DNA from 3 places in the Streptomyces sp. NPDC034037 genome. Region 1 is predicted to be linked to each of the others. Evidence: riboswitches for the same ligand, from Rfam matches in the RefSeq annotation. Region 1 holds a riboswitch; each other region holds the start of a gene.

Region 1 (3,267 bases):
GGTCCTGCCTACGGCCCCGCATACCGCGGCCCCGCGCCGGGCGGCTCCCCGTACGGCTACCCGGCGTACGGCTGTCCGCCGCACAACCCCTACCGCTCCTAAGCCCGGACTCAGGGGTTGCTCAGGGGTTGAGGCCCTTGCCCTGCAGCCAGGACAGCGGGTCGATGTTGGCCCCGCCGGCGGTGTGGACCTCCATGTGCAGGTGCGGACCGGTGACGTTGCCGGTCGCGCCGACCCGCCCGATGACATCGCCGGTGGCGACCTTCTGGCCGACGCTGACGTTGAGCGAGGACTGGTGGCAGTACCAGACCTCGGTGCCGTCGGGCAGCTCCAGGACCGTGCGGTAGCCGTACGCGCCCGCCCAGCCGGCCTCCTTGACGGTGCCGGTGTGCACGGCCTTGAGGGGGGTACCCGTCGGCGCGGCGAAGTCCAGACCGGTGTGGTGCCCGGAGGACCACATGGCGCCGGCGTCACCGAAGTGCGAGGTCAGGGTGTACGAGGAGGTGGGCAGCGCATAGCTCTTGGCGAGCTTGGCCCGGCGCTCGGCCAGGGCCTTGGCCTCCCGGGCCTCCCGCTCCTTCTTCTTCTGGGCGGCGGCCTTCGCGTCGGCCTCGCGCTCGGCCTCCCGCTGCTGGGCGGCGGCCTCGGCGGCGGCCTTCTCGGCGGCGCTCTCCTCGGCCGCCGTGCGCACGGCGTCGTCCGCCTGGGCCTGCTGGCTCTCCGCCTGCCGCATGATGCGGGCGCGCAACGCCTCGCCCGCGTCGGCGCCGCCCTGCCGGATGCCGGCGGTGCCGGCACCGGCGGTGGTGAGCGGCGTGGCGGCCGGGACGGCGTCGGAGCCCGCGGCGGCGGACGCGTCGTCGGCCAGCAGGGAGCCGATGCCGGGCAGCGACTCGGCCTTGGGCAGCGAGTCCGCGACGGTGCCCAGGTCGGGCATCGAGATGGTGACCGGCGGCTTGCCGTCCTGCGCGGTGGCGATGCCTCCCGCCCCGACGGCGGCGATGACGCCGACGCCCAGCACGGTGGAGCTGCGGGCGAGCCCGCCGCCGCCCTTCTTGTGCACACGGTGCCTGCCGCGGACGGGACGGACGGACTCCTCGGTGGGGTTCCATTCCTCCCAGGTCTCCTGGTCGTACCCACCGAAATCGTCGTCGTTCGGTATGTACACGGCTTGGGGGGCAGGCCGGTTGGACGCCACTGGGGCGCGCTCCTTTCCTTCCTTTCGCCTACCGGGTTAGCTGACGGGTTCGGAGCAGGAAGGTCTCCTACGAGCATCCGGCACGAGTGCGCGGCTGCCTGATTCACCCCAAGTTGGTGGTTCCCCGGCTCCCTTGCGGGATTAGGCGCGTGCGCACGGAGCCGTCTCTGGTGACGGCTGGGACGACCGCGCTGCGTTATCGAACGTTAATAGACAGGGGGCCCGTATTCCAAGCCGTTCCGATTGATCGTTAACGGCTTCGGCCCGTACTTGTCCGGACACGGACGCCCGGACCGGGGCGAGTTGACCCTCCGCCGCGTTGACAAGACGTCAGTTGGGCCGTGCGGCAACGCGCTTCGGTCACCCCGGGTCACCGTCGCGCTCGCGCCGGCCGTGGGTCGCGTCCGCGGTGGCGGGGCGCCGCACGGCGAGCAGCGCCATGTCGTCCGTGGCCGCGCCCCCGGTGTGCCGCCGCACCTCCTGCGTGAGCGTGGCCAGCAGCGCGTGCGGGCCCTCGCGACCGGGGAAGATCCGCCCGCCGAGCCGGGCCGCCGGGTCGTAGAAGACGCCCGCGGCGTCGCGCGCCTCCGACAGGCCGTCCGTGTAGAAGAGCAGCATCGCGCCGGGCGGGAACCTCGACTCGTCCGCCCGGTCCGGCCAGCCGCCCAGTTCGCCCATGCCGAGCGGCAGCGCGGGCTCGCTCGGGGAGAGCACGCACAGCCGCCCGTCGCCGCGCAGCAGCAGCGGCTCGGGATGCCCCCGGTTGACCAGTCGTACGCAGCCGTCGCTGAGCCGGATCTCCGCGAGGACGGCGGTGGTGAACCCCTCGAAGGCGTCCAGCCCGTCGCGCCGGGTGCCCTCCCGGGCGAGCGCCCGCTCCAGGCGCTGGGCCACCGCCTCCAGGGTGGCCTCCTGCTCGGCGGCCTCCCGGAAGGCACCGATGACCACGGCGACGGCGGCCACCGCGCCCATGCCCTTGCCGCGCACGTCGCCGACGATGAGCCGCACGCCGTGCGGGGTGTCCTGTACGGCGTACAGATCGCCGCCGATGAAGGCGTCCGCCTGCGCGGCCTCGTACCGCGCCGCGATGTCGAGCCCGCCGATACGGGGGTCCGGCTGCGGCAGCACGGCGCGCTGGGTGGCCTCGGCGATGGAGCGGGCGGTGGCGAGCCGGTCGTTGCCGCGGCGCACGACGCGGTTGGTGACGACGGCGAGGGCGGCGACGGTCATCACGGTCAGCAGTTCGGTGACGGCCTCGACATGGCTGTTCGCCGCGTTGCCGTAGTGCAGCACGATGACGGAGAGGGAGGCCGCGGCGCCGGTCAGGGCGGTGTTCAGGAGCGAGTAGAAGGGGGCGGCGATCAGCGGGGCGGCCGTGAAGAGCGGGGCCGCGGTGAAGTCGGGCGGGGTCGAGGCGTCGTACAGGACCCCGACGATCAGGAGCAGGACCGGCAGGGCCCGCACGAAGGCCCGCTCGTGCGCGGTGGCTCCGCTGCCGCCGGTACCTCCACGCTGCCCCACCGCTTGTCTCCCGCCGAGTCCGCGCCCATCACCGCGCTGCACCCAGGTTTCCCGCAGCGGGGCGGGGGTGCGAGCTGGTGTGGGCCGAGCGGGTCACGGGGGCGGAAAACACCGAGGGCCGGAAGCATCGAAATGCTTCCGGCCCTCGGCCTTCAGTAGCGGGGACAGGATTTGAACCTGCGACCTCTGGGTTATGAGCCCAGCGAGCTACCGAGCTGCTCCACCCCGCGTCGGTAAACACAACAGTACGCCATCCGGACGGATGAAGCGAACCGCTTCTCCGGGGGCCGGTGGGGCGGTCGGGGGTGGCGGGGTCGGCGGGCGGGGAGTCGGGGTCGCTGGCCGCCGGCTCGGCGTCCGGGGTATCGCGCCGGGCCCCGGGTGCGTCTCGGGCGTGCGGCGCGCCCCGGGCGTACGACCTGCACTTCCTGCCACACCGCGCTCCCAGGCGCACGACCTGAACGTCCTGCCACGGCTTGCTCCCGGGCGCACGCCCAGGCGTACGAATGGGCGATTCGTTTCCCCCTGCCGGGTCACCGGCCGAGCCC
Region 2 (3,267 bases), on a different contig from region 1:
CGGTCGCGCAGGGAGGCGCGCAAGGCCGCGGGGGCCAAGGCTTCCGCATCCGTGCCGAGCTGCCACAGCGCCCACTCGGCATGGCGCAGGTCCTGGTACGTCGCCTCCAGCCGCAGCCACCCTTCAAGGTCGGGATGGAGGCCGGGGTCAGCGGCGCGCACCGCCACGGCCGTGTTCAGCAACTCCTCGCGCCGGCGCGGATTCACCCGTAGCGGCACGGTGAGGTGGCCGTCGGACAGGAACCGCGCGCAGCGTTCCCGCCAGATCCGTTCCAGGTCGACCTGGTTCGGCCGCTGTGCCGGTTCGGGGAGTTCCTCGGCGACCGAGACCCGGGACAGCCGGTAGTTGCGGTCCGCGCCGGATCGCGTGGCGAGCAGGTAGCCCCGGTCCCGCACGGTGACCAGGCCGATCGGGTCCACCGTGCGCCACCGCGGCGGTTGGTCCGTGGCCGCGTAGTGGATGCGCAGCTTGTGCCCGGCGAGCACCGCGCGCCGGATCTCGGCCATCACCGCCGCCGGCACCTTCTCGGCGTCCGACCGGCTTGGGAGCAGGTCCGTCTCCGGTTCCACGAGGAAGCGCCGGGCCGCGTCGCTCGCGGGGGCTCGATGGCTTTCGGGCAGCGCGTCGACGACTTTCCGCAAGGCGGCGGCGCGCGCCGGGCCGAGGCCGAACACCCGCTCCGCGCGCCCCGGTCCGGCGGCCAGGAGGGCCACGGCCTCGTCGTGGTTCAGCCCCATGAGTTCCGTCCGGAAACCGGGCAACAACGCGAACCCGCCGTGCCTGCCGCGTTCCGCGAAGACCGGGACCCCGGCCGCGGACAGCGCCTCGATGTCGCGCAGCACAGTACGGGTGGACACCTCCAGCTCACGGGCGAGTGTGTCCGCGGTCAGCCGACCGCGCTGACGCAGCATCAGCACCAGCGAGACCAGTCGATCGGCGCGCATGCGGCAGACCCTATCGAATACATGACCGAGGGTGTCGTGATTCGTTGACAGGCTCCGGGGCACCGACGTCGGCTGCAGCGCCGGCGCCGACGGATGTCCGTATTTCCCGTGCAGTCGAACGGAGCTGATGTGGCAGTGGAACGAACAGCGGTCAATCCCGTGACGTGGTCGGTGGAGATGGGATTCAACCAGGGGGAACTCGTCAGCGGGCACACCCGGACCCTCTACTGCTCCGGGCAGACCGCGATGGACGGTGACGGCAAGCCTCAACACGAGGGTGACATGGCCGGACAGTTGACGCTGAGCCTCGACAATCTGGAGGCCGTGCTCGGCGAGGCCGGCATGTCCCTCGCGAACCTTGTCCGGCTCAACGTCTACACCACGGACGTCGATCTGCTGTTCCCTCATTACGGGCTGCTGGCCTCGCGGTTGGGCGTGGCGGGAGTGGCACCGGCCACCACGATGCTCGGGGTGACACGGCTGGCGATCCCGGGTCAGATGGTCGAACTCGAAGGAACTGCCGTTTCATGACGTGACCTCACCATCAATTCACCGCTTCTCCTGCTCGTGTCGGTCCATCCGGCACGAGCAGTTTTCATTCCCGCAGGCAATCGGTGACCGGTGGACAGGCTGGACTGCTTTGCCATCAGGAAGACAGGCCTTTCATGGCAGCAGGCGTGATGAACCCCCTGCGCCATGCCGGGGCAGTGCCGCCCCCAAGGGGTTCAATATGTCCATCTTTGCGCAGCAATTAGACCTGTCGCTACTTTGGTCGCAGATGTGCAATTTAAGACACTCTTTGCGGCGTTAAACGCTGGTTCCTCCCTGCCGATTCAGTGAAATGTGTCACGCCGACAGAGGATGATCGCGTAGCCCCCCACACTTACTCCCGTTCCCCGCAAAGCGAGTTGACTTTAACGATCAAAGAGTCGGGGAGATCAAATTCCCAGGGAAGTCTCTTCGGATTCGCCAGTGTGAATTCCGACCTTGTTCCGGCCCGGCGCTCTCGCTTAATGTCACCGTCAATCCGGACGGAACGCCGAATCCTGCCGCTGTCCGGAAACCCTTCCACTCACTCATCCACGGCAGGAGCGGGGGACCCAGGTAAGCCGCCGATCCGGATTCCGGATCGGCTCGGGGTGAAGGCGCGCTCCCCACGCGCCAGGACAGCTCCCGTCCGAACCCGACAGCTCACCTCGCAGGCGACGGAGAGGAACGTTTCGTCATGCCCGCAAAAGGAAAGCACCGCCGCCCCAAGTCCAGCTCGCTCAACCGGGGCATCGCCGCCGCGGGAACGGGCGGAGCCGTGCTCGTCCTCCCCGTGCTCGGTGCCACCAGCGCCGGCGCGGCCGAGGCCGGCGCCCCCGCCAAGCCGGCCGCCGACTCCAGGACCTACGTCGTCGTCGCGGGCGACTCCCTCTCCAAGATCGCCCAGAAGCACTCCCTGAGCGGCGGCTGGAAGAAGCTCTACGAGGACAACCGCGGCGTACTCGGCGCCGACCCGAAGCTGATACACCCGGGTCTCAAGCTCACTCTCGGCGCGAAGGGCGCGGCCGAGCCCGCGAAGAAGCCGGCCGCCTCCCCGGCGTCCGCCGAGCGGGCGGACCGCTCGGCGCGTGAGGCCGTGCCCGCCGTCGCTCCCGCGAAGAAGACCTACCCCGACAACCTCGACGGCTGGATCAGGGAGTCGTTGGACATCATGGCCCAGCACGGCATCCCCGGTTCCTACGAGGGCATTCACCGCAACGTCATGCGTGAGTCCTCCGGCAACCCGCTGGCCATCAACAACTGGGACGTCAACGCGGTCGCCGGCACGCCTTCCAAGGGACTCCTGCAGGTCATCGGCCCCACGTTCACCGCGTACCACGTGCCCGGCACGTCGCTGGACAGCTTCGACCCCGTCGCCAACATCACCGCCGCCTGCAACTACGCGGCCGCCCGGTACGGCTCGATCGACAACGTGAACGGCCCGTACTAGCCCTCATCCCCCACGCAGACCGCCCGCCCGGCGGATCACCCGCCGGGCGGCTCGTTCCACTGGGGCCCGGACCGGCCGGCCCGGCCGTTTGCGCCCGGCCCGCCGAGTGCGAACCGGATCACCCGGCCACTCCAAGGAACGGATCGAACTGGGGCGAATCATCCCTCAACCCCTCACATCCGCCCAGACCAATGTCCCTGGGAAGTCGGTGTCCATATCGACGGCCCGCCACTCCTCACCGTCACCCATGACGGCGATCCACGGGGGCGGGGACGCTGTAGAGCGCGTACATGGACGGGATGACGTCGGTGAGTCCCGACCCGTTGTGCCGTAACAGCGATCGCT
Region 3 (3,267 bases), on a different contig from region 1:
GAGAGGGCGTCGATCATCGCCTCGGCGCGGTCGCCGATGCCCCTCTTGGGGACGTTGAGGATGCGCCGCAGCGGGACCGCGTCCTCGGGGTTGGCGAGAACGCGCAGGTAGGCCAGCACATCGCGGACCTCCTTGCGCTCGTAGAAGCGGACGCCGCCGACGACCTTGTAGGGCAGGCCGACACGGATGAAGATCTCTTCGAAGACACGGGACTGGGCGTTCGTCCGGTAGAAGATCGCGACGTCGCCGGCCTTCGCGTCGCCCGCGTCCGTGAGCCGGTCGATCTCGTCGGCGACGAACTGCGCCTCGTCGTGCTCGGTGTCGGCGACATAGCCGGTGATGCGGGCGCCCGCGCCCTGGTTGGTCCACAGGTTCTTCGGGCGGCGGCTCTCGTTCCGCTCGATGACGGCGTTGGCGGCGGTCAGGATCGTCTGCGTGGAGCGGTAGTTCTGCTCCAGGAGGATCGTCGTCGCGTCGGTGTAGTCCTCCTCGAACTGGAGGATGTTGCGGATGGTGGCACCGCGGAAGGCGTAGATCGACTGGTCCGCGTCACCCACCACGCACAGCTCCGCGGGGTCGTCGCCCTCGCCCCCGGAGGGGCCGACCAGCTCGCGCACCAGCGCGTACTGCGCGTGGTTCGTGTCCTGGTACTCGTCGACCATGACGTGCCGGAAGCGGCGGCGGTAGTGCTCGGCGACGTCCGGGAAGGCGCGCAGGAGGTGGACCGTCGTCATGATCAGGTCGTCAAAGTCCAGCGCGTTCGCCTCGCGCAGGCGTGACTGGTACATGGCGTAGGCCTGGGCGAGGGTCTTCTCGAAGCCGTCGGCCGCCTGCGCCGCGAAGTCCTCCTCGTCGATCAGCTCGTTCTTCAGGTTCGAGATCTTGGCGCTGAAGGACTTCGGCGGGAACTTCTTGGGGTCCAGGTCGAGATCGCGGCAGACCAGGGCCATCAGGCGCTTGGAGTCGGCGGCGTCGTAGATCGAGAAGGAGGACGTGAAGCCCAGCTTCTTGTACTCGCGGCGCAGGATGCGGACGCAGGCGCTGTGGAAGGTCGACACCCACATCGCGTTGGCCCGGGGGCCCACGAGCTGCTCGACGCGCTCCTTCATCTCGCCCGCGGCCTTGTTCGTGAAGGTGATCGCGAGGATCTGGCCGGGGTGCACACCGCGCTCGGCGAGGAGGTACGCGATGCGGTGGGTCAGCACGCGGGTCTTGCCGGAGCCGGCGCCGGCGACGATGAGCAGCGGGGAGCCCGCGTGCACGACGGCCGCGCGCTGGTTCTCGTTCAGCCCCTCCAGGAGCGTCGCCGGGTCGATGACCGGGCGCGGGGCACCGTCGCGGTAGTGCGTGTCCCGGGTCATGGGCACATCGAACTTCCCGCTGAACAAGTCGTCCGGAACCGGTTCCGGAGCGCTGTCCTCGGGCGGCGGCGGGGGCTCTTCGTCCGCGGCCCGGGAAGGCTGCAGGTCCGCCAGGAAGCTGTCATCAAAGAGGCTGCTCATCGCCTCCCGAGTCTAGGCGGCCCCACTGACAATCCGCCCCGGGTTCCGACCACCTCACATCCGCCGTCCGCTCACATCCGGTGACCGGCTCCCCTTCTTCTACGCCCCGCCCGCGAACGATCACGCTCCGCAGCGCCCCGGCGGTCCCGCGTCATGCCCACGCCATGCCCGCGTCAAGACCCTCGTGAAGTCACGGAAATGTATCGGGCATATCGCACATCAACCTTCACACCTGCCTCACGACTTGGCTAGCGTGCTGCGCGGGCCGCTCGTCCCCCGCCGGCGAACCTCGCCGGGAGCGGGTGGCCTCCGCCGAGTCCGACGCGTTCGGAGCCGGGGACCCACCGAAAACCTGGGGTGAATCGGTCCCGTACGCAGTACGGGACCGTAGGGCAACCTTCCGGAGCACCCGCCCGAACCCGACAGCTAACCCGGTAGGCGGTCTACGGAAGGAGTCGCCTCCCTTGGCGTCGCACCGCAAGCCACGGACCCGGCCGACCGCACCCCGGCCCCGCACCGCCCCGGCCGTCGGCATCACGACGGCCGCCCTGACCTCCGTGGCCCTCCTGTCGCAGAGCGCGCAGGCAGCCCCCTCCCCCGAGCCGACGAGGCCCGGCCTCGAAGGGCCCGGCCTCGAAGGGCCCGGCCTCGAAGAGGTGCGGAAGCTCGAAGGACCCAGCCTCGAAGAGGTGCGGAAGAAGGTCGACGACCTCTACCACCAGGCGGGCGTGGCCACCCAGAAGTACAACTCGGCCAAGGAGAAGACGGACAAGCAGCGCAGGAAGACCGGCCGCCTGCTCGACGACGTGGCCCAGCGCGCGGACAAGCTGAACGAGGCACGTCAAAAGCTCGGCTCCTACGCCACCGCGCAGTACCGCACCGGCGCCGCCTCCCATACGGCCGCGATGATGCTGGCCGACGACCCCCAGGGTTACTTCGACCAGAACCACCTGGCGGGCCGGCTGACCGCGCGGCAGAAGAAGGCCGTGGACGACTACCAGGCGCAGCAGGCGTCGGCGACGAAACAACGCGCGAGGGCGGCGCGGAGCCTGGAGACGCTGCGCGACTCCCGCGACGGCCTCAGGACGAGCAAGCGGACCGTCCAGAAGAAGCTGGGCGAGGCGCGCGAGTTGCTCTCGGAGCTGACCGCCGAGGAGAAGGCGCGGCTCGCGGCGGCCGAGCGGAAGCGGGAGCGGGAGGCTGCGCGCGAGGCCGTGGAGCTGTCGCGCGAACAGGCCGCCGAGGCGGCGCGCAAGCGCAAGGCGGAAGAGGCCGCGCGGAAGGAGACGGATCGGGGCCAGGCGCAGCGGCAGGGCCAGGGGCAGCGGCAGCGGCAGCGGCAGGGGCACGGGAGCGGGCAGGCCGGGGGGACGGGAGCGGGCCAGGGCGGCGACTCAGGGACCGGAGCCGGGTCGGGTCCCGGGTCGACTCCCGGGTCGGGTTCCGGCTCGGGGAGCACGGACAGCGGTTACTCCACCAAGGCCGCGAAGGTCGTCGCTTTCGCGCGGGCCCAGCTCGGGAAGCCGTACGTCTGGGGCGCCACGGGACCGGACTCCTACGACTGCTCCGGGCTCACCCAGGACGCGTGGAAAGCCGCGGGGATCTCCCTGCCGCGCACCACGTGGGACCAGGCGAAGGCCGGCACGACCGTGCGGACCGCCGACGCCGAGCCGGGTGACCTGGTGTTCTTCTACGACGACCTCAGTCACGTGGGGATCTACATCGGCGACGGCAAGATGATCCACGCCCCGAGGCCGGGCACGAA

Evidence for each region. Region 1 has a riboswitch for cyclic di-AMP ahead of ACZ516_RS21200 (M23 family metallopeptidase). Riboswitches for the same ligand answer to the same signal wherever they lie in the genome.
Region 2: it holds a riboswitch for cyclic di-AMP, as region 1 does, so the genes downstream of both, ACZ516_RS11895 (transglycosylase SLT domain-containing protein) here and ACZ516_RS21200 (M23 family metallopeptidase) in region 1, are expected to answer to the same signal.
Region 3: it holds a riboswitch for cyclic di-AMP, as region 1 does, so the genes downstream of both, ACZ516_RS26740 (C40 family peptidase) here and ACZ516_RS21200 (M23 family metallopeptidase) in region 1, are expected to answer to the same signal.

The regions. Positions count from the first base shown of each region.
Region 1 covers NZ_JBVISC010000005.1:631,975-635,241, reverse strand. The annotation lists gene ACZ516_RS21205 (PrsW family glutamic-type intramembrane protease) at 1-102, shown strand, start outside; gene ACZ516_RS21200 (M23 family metallopeptidase) at 122-1,198, opposite strand; cyclic di-AMP (ydaO/yuaA leader) riboswitch at 1,209-1,356, opposite strand; gene ACZ516_RS21195 (PP2C family protein-serine/threonine phosphatase) at 1,559-2,719, opposite strand; tRNA gene ACZ516_RS21190 (tRNA-Met) at 2,876-2,949, opposite strand.
Region 2 covers NZ_JBVISC010000003.1:289,115-292,381, forward strand. The annotation lists gene ACZ516_RS11885 (helix-turn-helix transcriptional regulator) at 1-944, opposite strand, end outside; gene ACZ516_RS11890 (RidA family protein) at 1,080-1,475, shown strand; cyclic di-AMP (ydaO/yuaA leader) riboswitch at 2,008-2,164, shown strand; gene ACZ516_RS11895 (transglycosylase SLT domain-containing protein) at 2,170-2,922, shown strand; gene ACZ516_RS11900 (SMI1/KNR4 family protein) at 3,164-3,267, opposite strand, start outside.
Region 3 covers NZ_JBVISC010000008.1:107,238-110,504, forward strand. The annotation lists gene pcrA (DNA helicase PcrA) at 1-1,502, opposite strand, end outside; cyclic di-AMP (ydaO/yuaA leader) riboswitch at 1,803-1,958, shown strand; gene ACZ516_RS26740 (C40 family peptidase) at 1,967-3,267, shown strand, end outside.